One region of the Pantoea jilinensis genome, then DNA from elsewhere that is predicted to be linked to it. Evidence: predicted binding sites of a transcription regulator. Region 1 holds the regulator's gene; each other region holds the start of a gene.
The links. The regulator CRP, encoded in region 1, controls carbon source genes, mostly activating them, when cyclic AMP is high. The targets are predictions, from matches to a motif close to ATGTGANNNNNNTCACAT.

Region 1 (3,894 bases):
GCACGGTGCTGGATGCGAACACGCGTAGCGCTGTAACCGTTCTGGCTGACGAACATGATGGTCATCAGGATCCAGTAAGGTTTGGGGATGTTGAAGAACAGCGCCAGTGCACTGCCCAGCATCAGCATTACCGCAAAGCGTCCGGCGGTGCGCAGCGCTGACGAGCGAAAAGAGAGATAACTGCGCAGCGCCGGTAACAGCGGCAGACGGCGCTGACGATCCGCCATCAGATCACGCTGATACAGCGGTTTCTGCGTGCGCAGCACCCGCGCAATGCGGTTGAAGTGGTAAAGACAGAAGTTACCCACCGGATTGTCGGGATGCTGATGGGCGATCTTCTCCAGCGCGCCAAGCTGTTTGTCCATCGCAAAGCGATCGGGTAGCTGATGATAAAGGATGTTATCCGCCAGCACCCGTAGCCGGGCCGAAATGGTTTTGGCATTCCAGCGGATCACCGCTTCGGCATGGCTCTGTTCGACCAGCTTCTGCACCTCTTCCGGCCGATGCAGACTAACCGAGATGTGTTCCTGCAGATCCAGCGCCACCTGAAAGGCGCGCGTCAGCCGCTTATGGCTGTGATCGCGGCTTGCCGACAGCATGTGCATCTGCTGATAGCAGGTGTTAATCAGATCGACCACTTTCTGCTGACGCGCCAGCAGCGGCGGCAGTGCCTTTTCCGGGTCGGTCAGCTGCGTCAGCAGGGTGTATTTGGCGTCGCAGTAGTTAGCCAGCTCGCGGTAGATCAGGCTGAGGCTTTCGCGCATCGGCTGCTCTTTCCACAGCCAGAACCAGAACCAGTTAAACAGCCCATACCAGAGCGTGCCGCCGATGTAGAGCAGCGGGGTAACATAGATGGGCATGCGGCCAATGAGGCTCAGGGTAAAAATGGCGGCGATAAGCGTGCCGGGCAGCAGACGACCATGCAGCGGGCTGATCTCACCCGTCACGCCGAGCAGCAGGGGCATGGCGAACAGGATGAGCGGCAGCGGAATGGCATGCAGGGTGAGCCACTGAATCAGGAAGCTGCCGAGGGCAAACAGGCTGCCACCCACAATCAGGCGTTTGAAAAAGCGTTTATGCGGGGTATCCAGACCGGCAATATTGCAGCAGGCAGGCACTAACGAGAACAGCAGACCTTTTTGCAGGTCGCCAGCCAGCCAGCCCAGCGCGACGGGCAGACAAAGCACCAGCGTTTGCCGCAAGGCGTAGTTGACTTCAGGATGGTAAATAATTCGACGCCACATCGGCCCAACACAAACAATAACGGCGTGATGTTGCCATCACGCCGTGGGTGACAGGAATTAGCGGGTGCCGTAAACGACGATGGTTTTGCCGTGTGCGGAGATCAGGTTCTGATCTTCCAGCATCTTCAAAATACGGCCCACGGTTTCGCGTGAACAACCCACAATCTGGCCAATTTCCTGACGAGTGATTTTAATTTGCATGCCGTCGGGATGCGTCATGGCATCTGGCTGCTTCGCCAGGTTGAGCAGGGTCTGTGCAATGCGTCCGGTGACGTCGAGGAAAGCGAGGTTACCCACTTTTTCAGACGTGACCTGCAGGCGACGCGCCATCTGCGAGGAGAGTCGCATCAGGATGTCGGGATTAACCTGAATCAGCTGACGGAATTTCTTGTAAGAAATCTCCGCCACTTCGCACGCGCTTTTCGCACGTACCCAGGCGCTGCGCTCCTGGCCTTCTTCGAACAGGCCAAGCTCACCAATGAAATCGCCCTGATTCAGGTAGGAAAGAATCATCTCTTTGCCTTCTTCATCTTTAATCAGAACCGCGACGGAACCTTTCACGATGTAGTAAAGCGTTTCTGCTTTTTCACCTTGGTGAATCAGCGTACTTTTGGATGGATACTTGTGAATATGGCAATGGGACAGGAACCATTCGAGTGTAGGGTCTGTTTGCGGTTTGCCGAGAACCATTCGCTATTATCCTCTGTTGTAATCGTGCCCAAAATACAGGGGGCAGTTTTCCCTGTCAGGCGGTGAAAGCTTCAAGCGTTTCCCTTTCAGGAAATTATTCGGGCCGCATCAGGCGCAGTGCGCATCATTCTTCCCGGCTTCGCCATCGGGTGACGAAAAATATTTTCAGCACTGTTTGTAGCACAGCTTTTGCCGACTGTCTTGTGTTGTCTCGCTTCAGCTACAGGCGGATTTCTCTGGATTGCTGTTTACCAGGCGAAAGCGTACTCTGGCGACAAAACAGCGTATTCCGGAGCAAAAATCATGCAGGCAAGAGTGAAGTGGGTAGAAGGACTGACATTCCTCGGAGAATCCTCATCCGGCCATCAGATACTGATGGATGGAAATTCGGGCGATAAAGCGCCCAGCCCAATGGAGATGGTGCTGATGGCGGCCGGCGGATGCAGCGCGATTGACGTGGTATCAATTCTGCAAAAAGGCCGTAACGATGTGGCTGATTGTGAAGTAAAACTGACCTCAGAACGTCGTGAAGAGGCGCCGCGAATCTTTACGCACATCAACCTGCATTTTATCGTGAGTGGTAAAGCGCTCCAGGATAAAGCGGTCTCACGCGCGGTGGATCTTTCTGCTGAAAAATATTGTTCGGTGGCCATCATGCTGGGTAAAGGCGTGACGATTACGCATAGCTATGAAGTGATTGAGCTGTAACAGGCTGAAGGGCATTTTAAAGTCGCGGGCCAATTCGGAGTCGGTCTGGTGTCGTGCCGTTCCTGCATAGAGAGTCCGCTTTAAGACTATGCCCGCGCTATTACGCACCTCATCCCTGAGGTGCGCCCATACCGGGCCAACGCTTTGCGTTGTTTAAAAACGCTCCCGGCGTTTTTGTCCCAGTCGCGGGACGCTTTCCTCTTCTGACCCTGTTCCCGGCGTGTTGAGCTTAGGTGTTGCTGTAAGATTCTTTGTCACCAGGTTTTTTCAGTGGCGACCTTTCTGAAAACGGATGTGGTTGCCGGACGTGAAGCGAAGGGAGCATATGCCTGTAGCAAAGCATAGCGGGCCAGGGATGGCCCGCGCTGAGCCTGCCAGGGATGGCGGTTTTGCGTCTTTGCGAAAGGTGTATGCTCCCTGAAGCCAGCTCAGCAGTAAGCCTTTCCCCGCAGAAATGCCAGTTTTACATCTTTGCGAAAGGCCTCTGCTCTCTGCGTTTTTTTTGCTGACCTCTTACTCTATCCGCTTACCTTCCATCAGCCGCTTCACCAGCGGACCCATGATCAGCTCCATCGCCAGACCCATTTTGCCGCCGGGCACGACCAGCGTATTGATGTGCGAGATAAACGAACCCTGCAGCATCGCCAGCAGGTAGGGGAAGTCGATATCTTCCAGCGCCTGGAAATGAATCACCACAAGGCTCTCATCCAGTGACGGAATGGCGCGGGCAGCGAACGGGTTTGAGGTGTCGACGGTCGGGACGCGCTGAAAGTTGATGTGGGTGCGCGAGAACTGTGGCGTGATGAAATTGATGTAATCTTCCATCGAACGCACCACGGAATCCATCACTGCTTCGCGTGAATGACCGCGCTCGCCGGTGTCGCGCACCAGCTTCTGAATCCACTCCAGGTTAACAATGGGCACAACGCCCACCAGCAAATCAACCTGTTCCGCCACGTTATGCTGCGCCGTCACCACGCCGCCGTGCAGTCCTTCATAGAACAGAATGTCAGTGTTCTGCGGCAGCGGCTGCCAGGGCGTAAAGGTGCCGGGCACCTGATTCCACGGTACGGCTTCATCGTAGGTGTGCAGATATTTACGCGACTGGCCCTGTCCGCTTTGACCATACTCTTTAAAGCTCTGCTCCAGCAGACCAAAGTCATTGGCTTCCGGGCCAAAGTAGCTGACGTGACGTCCTAAATCGCGCGCCTTACGAATCGCCATATCCATTTCAGGGCGGGTAAAGCGGTGA
Region 2 (3,894 bases), 1.2 Mb from region 1:
CGCATGCCGCAGCAGTTTCAGCAATTCTTTGGCGACAACTCGCCCTTCTGCCAGGACGGTTCCCCGTTCCAGGGATCACCCATGTGTCAGAGCGGTGACGGCGCGGGCGGTAACGGTGGCGCGCCAGGCCCTGATACCCAGCAGGAAAAATTCCGGGCTCTCGGGTCGGGCGTCATCATCAACGCTGAAAAAGGCTATGTGGTGACGAACAACCACGTGGTGAACAACGCCACTAAAATTCAGGTGCAGCTCAGCGATGGTCGTCATTATGACGCCAAAGTCATTGGTAAAGATCCCAGCTCTGACATTGCACTGATTCAGCTGAAGGACGCTAAAAATCTGACTGCTGTGAAAATCGCTGACTCCGACAGCCTGCGCGTCGGTGACTACACCGTGGCGATCGGCAACCCGTATGGTCTGGGTGAGACCGTCACCTCCGGGATCGTCTCGGCGCTGGGACGCAGCGGCCTGAACGTGGAAAACTACGAAAACTTTATCCAGACGGATGCGGCAATTAACCGGGGTAACTCCGGTGGTGCGCTGGTTAACCTTAATGGTGAACTGATAGGGATTAACACCGCTATTCTGGCGCCGGATGGCGGCAACATCGGTATCGGCTTTGCTATCCCAAGCAACATGGTTAAAAACCTGACGGCTCAGATGGTTGAGTTTGGTCAGGTGAAACGTGGCGAGCTGGGCGTGCAGGGGACTGAACTGAACTCCGAGCTGGCAAAAGCGATGAAGGTTGATGCACAGCGTGGTGCCTTTGTCAGCCAGGTGCTGCCAGACTCTGCGGCGGCTAAAGCGGGTATTAAAGCGGGTGACGTGATTGTTTCAATGAATGGCAAACCGCTGAGCAGCTTTGCTTCTCTGCGTGCGGAAGTGGGTTCGCTGCCGGTTGGCACCACACTGAAACTGGGCCTGCTGCGCGACGGCAAACCCGTTGATGTCTCGGTTACCTTGCAGCAGAGCAGCCAGGCGAAAGTGCAGTCCGCCACCATTTACAACGGCATTGAAGGGGCTGACCTCAGCAATGTTGAAACCGGTGATAAAGGTGTTCGCGTGGATAATGTGAAACCCGGCAGCGCCGCAGCGCGTATCGGCCTGAAAAAGGGTGACGTGATCCAGGGAGTTAACCAGCAGCCGGTAACCAACCTCGGTGAGCTGCGAAAAGTCCTCGACACCAAACCAGCCGTTCTGGCGCTGAATGTGAAACGTGGTGACAGCAGCATCTATCTGCTGATGCAGTAACGGTATAACAACTGTTCATGAGGCGGACTGCGGTCCGCCTTTTTTATGCCCGCCTTCCGCGCCGCCAGAGTGTGATGCTCTCCGCAAATTCGGTAAATGATTGCCCGGCTCTGTGCAGTTGCACAATGCTCTGTGCGCAACCCATGCGTATTCTGTTTCTCACCCTCTTTTCCAGGAGTAATGGATGGCTACCTATCACCTTGATGCCCGGCTGGCGCAGGATATCGTGGCACGCACCATGAAAATTATTGACAGTAATGTCAACGTGATGGATGCGCGGGGCCGGATCATCGGCAGCGGTGACCGGGAGCGTATTGGGGAGTTGCACGAAGGTGCGTTGCTGGTGCTCTCTCAGGGGCGTGTTGTCGATATTGATGAGGCGGTGGCTAAACATCTTCATGGTGTGCGGCCTGGCATTAATCTGCCGCTGCGCATCGACGGTGACATTGTCGGGGTCATTGGGCTGACGGGCGAGCCACTGGCGCTGCGACATTATGGCGAACTGGTCTGCATGACCGCAGAGATGATGCTGGAACAGGCGCGATTGCTGCATATGCTGGCGCAGGACAGCCGTCTGCGTGAAGAGCTGGTGCTGAACCTGATCCGCAGCGATACCCTGTCGCCACAACTGACTGAATGGGCACAGCGCTTGGGCATCGATCTCAATCAGCCGCGTGTGGTCGCCGTGCTGGAAGTGGACAGCGGTCAGCTCGGCGTCGACAGCGCGATGTCAGAGTTACAGCAGCTGCAAACGCTGCTGACCACGCCGGAGCGCGATAATCTGATCGCTATTGTGTCGCTGACCGAAATGGTGGTGCTGAAGCCCGCACTGAATGGACATGGACGCTACGACCAGGAGGATCATCGCCGCCGCGTGGAACAGTTACTGCAGCGGATGAAAGAGAGCGGACATTTACGGATGCGTATCGCACTGGGCAACTTCTTTAGCGGGCCTGGCAGCATTGCACGCTCTTACCGGACCGCACGCACCACAATGATGGTGGGCAAGCAACGTATGCCCGAGTTACGCAGCTATTTTTATCAGGATCTGGTGTTGCCGGTGCTGCTCGACAGCCTGCGTGGCGGCTGGCAGGCCAACGAACTGGCCCGGCCACTGGCGAAGCTTAAGAACATGGATAACAACGGCTTGCTGCGACGCACGTTAATCGCGTGGTTCACCCATAATGTCCAGCCAAGCGCCACCGCGCGTGCGCTGTTCATTCATCGCAATACGCTGGAATATCGGCTAAACCGGATTTCTGAACTCACCGGACTGAATCTTGGCCATTTCGATGACAGGCTGTTGCTCTATGTGGCTTTACAGCTGGATGAGCAGGGATAGGAGCCGAATTCAGGGCATAAAAAAGGCCAGCAAAGCTGGCCTCTCTCGTCGGACAAAAAATTAACGGCTGTTACGGGTTAATTTTTCCAGATCCGATTCAATTTCAGTGATCTTGTGGGAAACCACGCTTTCCAGGTGACGCAGGTCATCCAGAATTTTGCGTTTCAGATCCACTTCAACCTGGTCACGCTGGCAAATCTGGTCCAGTTCATCGATGACATAACGCAGATTCGGGCTGATTTCCTGAACTTCTTTGTAGCCCTGGGTTGCGTGATCGGCAACAACAGTTTTGCGCTGACGCGGATATTTGAATTTGACGCTCTTTGCGAAAAACTCGCCTTTATCTTTGCGGAAGTAAATCTTCAGAATGTCGTTGTTGGCTTCCTGACGCAGGCTGTAGCGGTCAATGTCGTCCGGGTTACTGATACCTAAGCTTTTCAGATTGTCATACATAGCGTTGTTTCCATCAAAAGTGAGAAGCGCGCAGACTTGTTCATGACGTCCGTCAACTTTAGACATAAATAAGCGGGATGAACATTGCGCGACAGGATTTAACTGGCGCGGATTATGACCTGGATGAAAACTAAACGCACCAGTTAATTCGCGACGCGAAGCATGTTGTTCAGGAATAGCTGTAAAGAAAAGATGACGGGCTGCTTTCCAGCCCGTCATTTTACTCAGTCGATGGTGCGCAGCAGTTCGTTAATGCCGGTTTTACCCAGCGTCTTCGCATCCACTTTCTTCACGATCACGGCACAGTAGAGGCTGTAGCTGCCATCTTTAGACGGCAGGTTACCTGAGACCACGACGGAACCGGCAGGAACACGGCCGTAGTGGACTTCACCGGTTTCGCGGTCATAGATTTTGGTGCTCTGACCGATGTAAACGCCCATTGAGATCACTGAGCCTGCTTCAACAATCACGCCTTCAACGATTTCAGAGCGTGCACCGATGAAGCAGTTGTCTTCGATAATGGTCGGGTTTGCCTGCAACGGTTCCAGCACACCACCGATACCCACGCCGCCAGAAAGGTGAACGTTTTTACCAATCTGCGCACAGGAGCCGACAGTCGCCCAGGTGTCCACCATAGTGCCTTCATCCACGAAGGCGCCGATGTTGACGTAAGAAGGCATCAGGACCGTGTTGCGGGCGATATAAGCACCCTGACGAACAGCTGCAGGCGGCACGACGCGGAAACCCGCTTCTTTGAAACGCGCTTCATCCCAGCCAGCAAATTTCATCGGGACTTTGTCGTAGAAGCGGGTTTCTGAACCTTCCATTACCTGATTGTCATTAATGCG
Region 3 (3,894 bases), 1.7 Mb from region 1:
CAACCTATAGGGTATGTCGTTAACAGCCGCTATATGCGCTGTGCCGATGAAGATGGCGTAGTGTTTGCGCTGCAGTCGCCCGATTACAGCGCGCTGTCACTGTTGCGCTACTGCCGCAACTTCCTGCGTTCCCTTAACGAGACGCTGGCAGAGTGTGACCTGGTGGCACTGAAAACGCGTCTGCTGAGCCGGGAAGTGGCGCAGCCACTGGCGCAGTTACGCCGTGAAAATGGTCTGGCAGAACCGGATGCGGCGCAGATAGAGGCGCTGACCCTTACCGATCTGCAACAGCTGCACCGCACACTGATTCAGGATCGCCGCCGCTGGCGCGTGCTGTTTACCGGGGGAGAAAATGTATAGCGCCCGATATAAAGTTGCTGAATTTATTTGAAAATTACGGACAAATCTCTTCACTGTCTATTTCGGGCTAACTGAACCACACTCAGTTCACTTTTGTCCGGATAAGGAATTGACTGTGAAGAACTTCAAACGTATCGCACTGCCCCTGTTAGCCGCTGCTACCCTTTACGCCCCGTTATCTCAGGCTGAGGCGATGCACTACCAGCTGAATCCTGAGCATACGTCTGTCATTGTGGCCTGGAACCATTTTGGCTTCTCAAATCCTACCGCGGATATTCCGGATGCAACCGGTACGCTGGTGTTTGATAAAGATCATCCGGAAGCATCACGCGTTGACGTAACCCTGCCAGTCAGCAAAATCGACAGCCATGTTGCGGCGCTGACCAAAGAGTTCAAAGGCGCTGAGTATTTCGACACGGCCAAATACCCAACTGCGACCTTCCACAGCACCAAAGTGGTTGCAAAGGGCGACAACAAATTTGACGTTGAAGGTAACCTGACCCTGAAAGGGATCACTAAGCCTGTTACGCTGCACGCCACGCTGAACAAGCAGGGCGAGCATCCGATGGTGAAGAAGCAGGCGATTGGTTTTGATGCCACCGGCACCATCAAGCGTTCTGACTTCAGGCTGGACAAATATGTCCCGGCGGTAAGCGACGACGTCACCCTGACGCTGTCTACCGAAGCTTACGCGAAATAAGTGTGTGGGGCGCAGCAGCTCGCTGCGCCCCTGATTCATTTTTCTTCCTTTCCTGCATCTCCTGAAATATTCCCTTTTTTACGTGCACTGAATAATCCAGCCCTCCCGATAAAAACTATTTTAATCGCCTGAACCGGGCCAGAACCGGGAAAAATGAGGTGAAAGTCACAAATTCGCAATGCCATTTTTATGCCCGATCATTCGTTATTCTGTTGGCCAAATCAAAAACCTGTTCGGCAACCTAAGCTGATGATTTGTATTGATTCGTCCGTGAAGTAATAAGTTGGAATAGAGTGACTCAGCTCACAAATAAAGGCCTTAAGCTACTGCTGTCAACACGCCTGCCCGAAAAATACCGCGCGTAACTGTGATCTCCTCTGCAAATAGCAACGCCGTGAACCGGAAGAATGGCCCTCAGCAGAGTAAGCCAGCGGGGTGAGGGAAATGCGCATTGGAATGGTGATCAGTGGCGGGGATGTCACCGGAATAAATAACTTTGTCTTCCAGATAGGGCGTCTCGCGCAGGCTGAGATGGTGATATTTGACGGCGGCATTCCCGGCCTTCTGGCAAATAACCATCGTGATATCAGCCAGCGCGATCTGCTCGACTTTGCCATCGCCCCGATTCCGGTGATGCAGTCCGGAAGGACGGAAAAGAAACTGGTGCGCAGCGAATATGATTTAATTGCGCGCCAGCTGAAAAGCGCACGTATTGACGTATTAATCATGGCGGGTGGTGACGGATCGCTGCAGTTTCTCCACATCCTGTCGGAGTCTGGCGTTAATTGTTTCGGCGTCGGTATGACCATCGATAATGATGTCTTCGGCAGTGATTACACGCTGGGATTTTCTACCGCCTGCGAGCAGGTATTAAAAGAGGTCGCAAAGCTGCGTAATACCGGCCGCGCCTTACCGGGCCGGGTTTTTATGCTGGAGTTACTCGGCGGCTATTGCGGCGAATTAACGCTGCAATCGGCGATTAAATCCAATGCGGATATCGCCCTGATTCCGGAGTGCCAGATTCCTTTGCCACAACTGGCACAGCGCATCACCGGACGGCTGGCCGAACAGAACAGCGTGGTCATCCTCTGTTCAGAAGGCTACACCCGTGAATATTCGCCCGGTTTTCAGGGGGCGATCGACACCTTGATCAAACAGCTTGAGCCGCTTATTGGCGTACGCATCCGTAAAACTATTCTCGGTTACGGACTGCGCAATGGTGATCCCACCTGCGAAGAAATTTATCAGGGCACCATTATGGCCAGTGAAGTGGTGCGTTGTATTCAGTCAGGCATGCGGAATAAAGCGGTCATTATTAATGGCAGCAATAAACCGATCCCGATTGATTTAATAAGCATGCAAAAACGCCTGGTCGATATTGACGGGCACCATTACAAACTCGCTAAACAACTCAATATAGTGTGAGGAAAAACCATGCTGAAAATATTATGTGTCTGTGGTTGTGGATTAGGCTCCAGTTTTGCGATTGAGATGAGCGCAAAAGCAGTATTAAAAAAACTGGAAATTGAGGCTGATATCGATCACACCACCATTTCAGAAGCGAATGCATTTAAGTCAGATATGATCCTGACGCAAAAAGCCTTTGCCGATGTATTAAATGCCGACGCCAGTCCGGAGCAGATTAAACGGGTCATTATTCTTAACCGGCTCACCGATAAAGTGGAAATAGAGCAGAAGATCCTGGCCTTTTTAAAAGAACGTAACGAGAAGGTCGCTGCCCATGAATAGTGTGATCGACTTTCTGGTAAAAGATCTGCTGGGGCAGGCCTCAATTCTGATCGCGTTTATTGCGCTGATTGGTCTGCTGCTGCAGAAGAAATCAGCAGGCAAGGTGGTGGAAGGCACCTTTAAAACCCTGCTCGGCTTTTTAATTATGATGGCGGGTATCAATATTATTGTGGGGACGCTGACGTTCCTCAATACCATTTTTACCCACGGTTTTGGCATGCGCGGTTATATCACCGATGTAGCCGCTATCGCCGGACTGGCTAACCGTGAGCTGGGATCTGAAGTGGCGCTGACGCTGCTGGTGATCTTTATCGTCAATATCATCATCGCGCGGCTGACACCCTTTAAGTATATCTTCCTGACGGGCCAGGCCCTGCTGTGGATGGCGACGATTGGCGCTGTCATCGGCTACAAAGCGGGGCTGACTGGCCTGCCGCTGATCCTGACCGGCGGCATCTTCGGCGGGATCATGGCGGTCGTGATGCCCGCGCTGGCACAGCCGGTGGTGCGGCGTATCACCGACTCCGACGATGTGGCGCTGGGTCACTTCTGCACCATTGGCTATCTGGTCACGGCGGCGGTCGCCAAGGTGGTGGGCAAAGGATCGCGCTCCACCGAAGACCTGAAGCTGCCCGATAACTTTAAGTTTCTGCAGGATACCTATCTGTCGATGGCGCTGGTGATGGTGCCGATGTACCTGATCCCCGCCGTGGCGGCCGGTCCGGCATTCATTGCCCAGTACAGCAACGGCATGAACTACCTGATGTACGCCTTTATGCAGTCGATTCAGTTCGTGGCCGGGGTCTTTGTGCTCTACAGCGGTGTCCGCCTGCTGCTCAACGAGCTGGTGCCTGCTTTCCGGGGCATCGCCATGCGCGTGGTACCCGATGCCAAACCGGCGCTGGACTGCCCGGTGATGTTTCCTTACGCCCCGAACGCGGTGATTGTCGGCTTCCTCGCCACCACGCTCGGCTCCATCGTTGGCATGCTCGTCTTCCCGATGTTTGGACTGGCGATGATCCTGCCGGGACTGCTGACCAACTTCTTTGCCGGGGGCACCGCTGGGGTCTTTGGTAATGCCATGG
Region 4 (3,894 bases), 720 kb from region 1:
GGCGCGACAGGGCAGTATCCGGGCGGCAAGCCGACTTTCCGGGCTGTCGCAACCGGCGTTAACCAAAGCGATTCAGGAGCTGGAGCGCGAGTTGGGGGCAAAGCTGTTTATCCGCCGTCAGCAGGGTGTCGTGCTGACCGATATCGGTGATAACTTTTTTCGTCATGCCAGCCTGGTACTGGCAGAGCTGCGGGTCGCCGAAGAGGATATCCAGCAGCGACTGGGGCTGGGCGGCGGTCAGGTGAATATTGGCGTGGGTGGCAGCGTGGCCCGCACCATCATGCCGCAGGTGATAAACCAGTTTCATCGCGAATACCCACTCGTGAAGGTGCGCATTGTTGAAGGCCAGCTGGTCTCTATGGTGCATGAGCTGCGTCAGGGGGCGCTCGATTTCACTATCAATACGTATGACCAGAGCCATCTCGATCAGGAGCTGATGTATGAGCGGGTAATGGAGCGCGAGTACAAAGTGGTGGTGCGCAAAGGCCATCCGCTGGAGAAAGCCCGTTCTCTGGCAGAATTACAGCAGGCAGACTGGACGATGCCAACCCCGAAAGGCAGTTACTATCGCTTGCTGCACGATCTGTTTGGCGAGCGCGGCATGGCACCTAAAATCGTGGTGACCTGTGAAACCTTTATGGCCTGCACCAGCCTGGTGGCACAAAGTGATTTCATCAGTATTCTGTCGGTCGACGTGATTGACGATCCCATTCTGGGCCGTTCGCTGGTGGCACTGTCGCTCGATGACCCTTTGCCGAAAGCGATCTTCTATCTGATTCAGCGCAAAGACACGACGCTGACCCCAATGAGCAGTTATATGGCACAACTCTTTCGCCGTTATTGTCAGTAAAATCAGTACGTAAAGTCGATCGTCTACACTGTTAAGGTACTGAAAAAATCCAACCGACAAATAGAGGTTACGATGCAAGTTAGTCCTTATCTGTTTCTCTATGGCCGTTGTGAAGAGGCTATCGACTTTTACCTGCAGGCAACCGGTGGAGAGTTACTCTCTAAAATGAAATTCGGTGATATGCCGGATCAGGGTGAGCAGGTCGGCGATGAGTCCGCAGCGCCACAGCCGCCAGAAAAGATCATGCATGCGCAATTACGCATTGGTGACGGTGAGCTGATGCTCAGCGATGGCAATACCGAACATCCGCCAGCGTCAGAGCATGCGGGTTACGCGGTCAGCCTCTCTACCCATGATGTTGAAAAGGGCAAAGCCTGGTTTGAGAAATTATCGGCAGGCGGCAAAGTGACGACGCCATGGCAGGAGACGTTCTGGTCGAACGGATTCGCGATGTTCATTGATAAATTCAACATTCCATGGCGCATCAATGTTGAGAAGCCGCAGAATTAAATGCAGAGCAGATGCAGTGCTTATCAGATTAGCCTGCAGCTGAAAAGCTGGCCCTGATGCGTGATGTCCTGGGCCAGCTCACCGACTAAACGGGCGGTTGTTGCAACCGCCCGCTATTATCAGAAGTTATAACCCGCCACCAGGTAGTAACCCCAGCCGGTCGATTTCACTTCAAACGGACCCTTGCCGAAGTTCAGCTCCTGGCCATCCGCCCACTGTCCGCCGTTATGGAAGTAACGCGCCACCGCAGAGAAGTGCCAGTGATCGTAACCCAGGGACAGAATGTGGCTGGAGGCAATAGAGTTGCTGGTGCGTGATGAACCGCCTTTCTCATTGAGATCGGAACCCCAGTCGAAGTTGGTGAAGCCCACATAGCCCAGGTTACCACCCCACAGCGTGGTGATTGGCACGAAGTATTTCACCTTAAAGCGATAGCCATCCCAGCTGTTTTCGTTCGCCGCGCCGTAGTTTTCCCACTGATATTTGGCATAGACGTTCAGCGACAGGCCGACATCGCTGTGCGTATCGATATCGGTGCCCAGACCCATGTACCAGGTGTTCTGGCGGTTATCGCTGTTACGGCCCATGTCGTAAATGTAGTTGTTGGCGAAATACCACTCTTTGAACGGGCCAAAGGCCAGGCTGGTGCCGGTCAGCTTGTCGATAGAGAAGCGTGGTTCAATCTCCATAAACATCGGTGAACCGTGGTCGAACACGCCATTGGCATTGCTGTTGCCCACGCCGAAGAAGTTAGGCACGTCGAGATAGCCGTAGAAATCAAACCAGTCTTTCCTGGCAAACGCTTCATATTCCAGATAAACGTCGTTGTTAAACTGCGGTCCGAAACGCGTGTGGTAACTACCGACCACGTTTACGCTCTGATGCCACCAGTCGGAGACATACTGCGGATCGCTTTCCGCTGCCTGCGCAGCACCACTCAATGAACATGCCAGCACGGCACCTGCTATCAACGTTTTATATTTCATTATTATCAGCCACATGCTTTTGACCGCCGCACAGCAGACGCAGTCAGAGAAAAATCGGTCCCTTGATGGGAATGAGGGTTTCACAGCAAATAACAGCCAGTTCTTCAGCCCGCGTAGCGTGCCTGTAACAGATCGATAGAAAATAGATTTTGCTCACGTTTGTCAAAAAGTGTTGCATTACAATTCAGCTAAAATGTGATGAGATTCACAATAACGGCGTGGATCGAACGGAACCAGGCAACCGTTTACGTTGTCTGGTTCGTGATCAAACAGCGGGAATCAGGGAAGTGTAACGCGAACCTGCAAACCACAAATTGCACCCTGTGGCGAGAGGCAATTGGAAAGGGCGACGTGAATCTGATGCTTTTGAGCGACGTTGCGCACAATGGATAATCCCAGGCCGCTACCCTGGGCTTTAACGTCAGGCGAACGGGTAAAGCGATCAAATGCGCGCTCGATAAAGGATTCCGGCATGCCCGGCCCGTTATCCACAATATCGACCACGGTCTTTCCGGCAACCCGATGCAGCAGTACATCGACCAGGCTACCTTCCGGGGTGTGTAGCATGGCGTTACCAATCAGATTATCGAACAGGCTTCGCAGCTCGGAACGGCTGGCCTGCAGACGGTACTGCGTGGAGCCATTAAAGCCGATATCGATGCCGCGTTTATCCGCCACGACCATCAGCTGCTCAATGCTCTCTTTCAGCAGATCTTCCAGTTCGATATGCTCAACGCTGGCGACCACGCTCTGGTCATCCTGGCGTGAGACATTGAGTAATTGCGTGACCAGGTGACGGGTACGTGTCACGCCCGCTTCCAGCTGGCTGAACTGCCGGCTCGCTTCGCCTGGCTGAATATGCTGACGCAGGTTTTCCAGCTGTAACGTCACGGCCGTTACCGGCGTGCGCAGTTCATGGGCGGCATCTTCCAGGAACTGACGCTGTGACGACCAGGCCTCACGCAGTTTACTCAGCAGCGAGTTATAGGCGGCCACCAGCGGCAGGATCTCATCCGGTAAACCTTCCGGTGAGACGTTGTGCGGATGATGCGTCTCCTGCGCGGCAATCTGACGCGAAGCGACCTGCAGATCCCGGGTGATCTTGCGTACGACCAGCCAGATCACCAGCAGCGACAGCGGCATCATCAGGATCATCGGAATGATCGCCGACAGCGCCCGCTTGACCATCAATGCCTTCATGTAGCTGAGGTTGTGCATCACCTGAATGGTTTTAATCTCACTGCCAGGCAAGCCGGGCCGGGTATAGATGCGCCATTCACAGTCGTCGCACTGACCGATATGGACGTCGCGATAGCCACGCTGGTTTTGCAGCGGGGCCTGCAGCTCCGGCCATGAGCTGGCGCGCAACTGACCCTGATCGTCCCATAGCTGCACCACAAAGGCGCTTTTCGCCTTGTCAGGCGCAATAAGCATCGGCATCAGGGCGGGCATCTGTTTATTGGTGGACCAGGCATCCGCGATTTTGGCCAGCTGATCGTCCTTCATGGTGCCGACCATATCGCCGTAGCAGCTGAAGAAATACCAGGT

Region 2: the regulator CRP is predicted to act here: its motif matches at 1,321-1,338, upstream of KTJ90_RS15570 (CdaR family transcriptional regulator).
Region 3: the regulator CRP is predicted to act here: its motif matches at 1,214-1,231, upstream of KTJ90_RS10055 (6-phosphofructokinase).
Region 4: the regulator CRP is predicted to act here: its motif matches at 2,540-2,557, upstream of KTJ90_RS17580 (nucleoside-specific channel-forming protein Tsx).

Annotation. Positions count from the first base shown of each region.
Region 1 covers NZ_CP077746.1:420,405-424,298, forward strand. Annotated here, with positions in the region: gene KTJ90_RS01920 (YccS/YhfK family putative transporter) at 1-1,244, opposite strand, end outside; gene crp (cAMP-activated global transcriptional regulator CRP) at 1,302-1,934, opposite strand; gene KTJ90_RS01930 (OsmC family protein) at 2,238-2,642, shown strand; gene KTJ90_RS01935 (phosphoribulokinase) at 3,156-3,894, opposite strand, start outside.
Region 2 covers NZ_CP077746.1:3,282,519-3,286,412, reverse strand. Annotated here, with positions in the region: gene degP (serine endoprotease DegP) at 1-1,251, shown strand, start outside; gene KTJ90_RS15570 (CdaR family transcriptional regulator) at 1,436-2,593, shown strand; gene KTJ90_RS15565 (DUF3461 family protein) at 2,654-3,046, opposite strand; gene dapD (2,3,4,5-tetrahydropyridine-2,6-dicarboxylate N-succinyltransferase) at 3,271-3,894, opposite strand, start outside.
Region 3 covers NZ_CP077746.1:2,131,000-2,134,893, reverse strand. Annotated here, with positions in the region: gene pqqF (pyrroloquinoline quinone biosynthesis protein PqqF) at 1-360, shown strand, start outside; gene KTJ90_RS10060 (YceI family protein) at 476-1,060, shown strand; gene KTJ90_RS10055 (6-phosphofructokinase) at 1,505-2,485, shown strand; gene KTJ90_RS10050 (PTS sugar transporter subunit IIB) at 2,495-2,809, shown strand; gene KTJ90_RS10045 (PTS sugar transporter subunit IIC) at 2,802-3,894, shown strand, end outside.
Region 4 covers NZ_CP077746.1:3,724,080-3,727,973, reverse strand. Annotated here, with positions in the region: gene KTJ90_RS17590 (LysR family transcriptional regulator) at 1-850, shown strand, start outside; gene yjdN (VOC family metalloprotein YjdN) at 923-1,360, shown strand; gene KTJ90_RS17580 (nucleoside-specific channel-forming protein Tsx) at 1,480-2,346, opposite strand; gene KTJ90_RS17575 (sensor histidine kinase) at 2,626-3,894, opposite strand, start outside.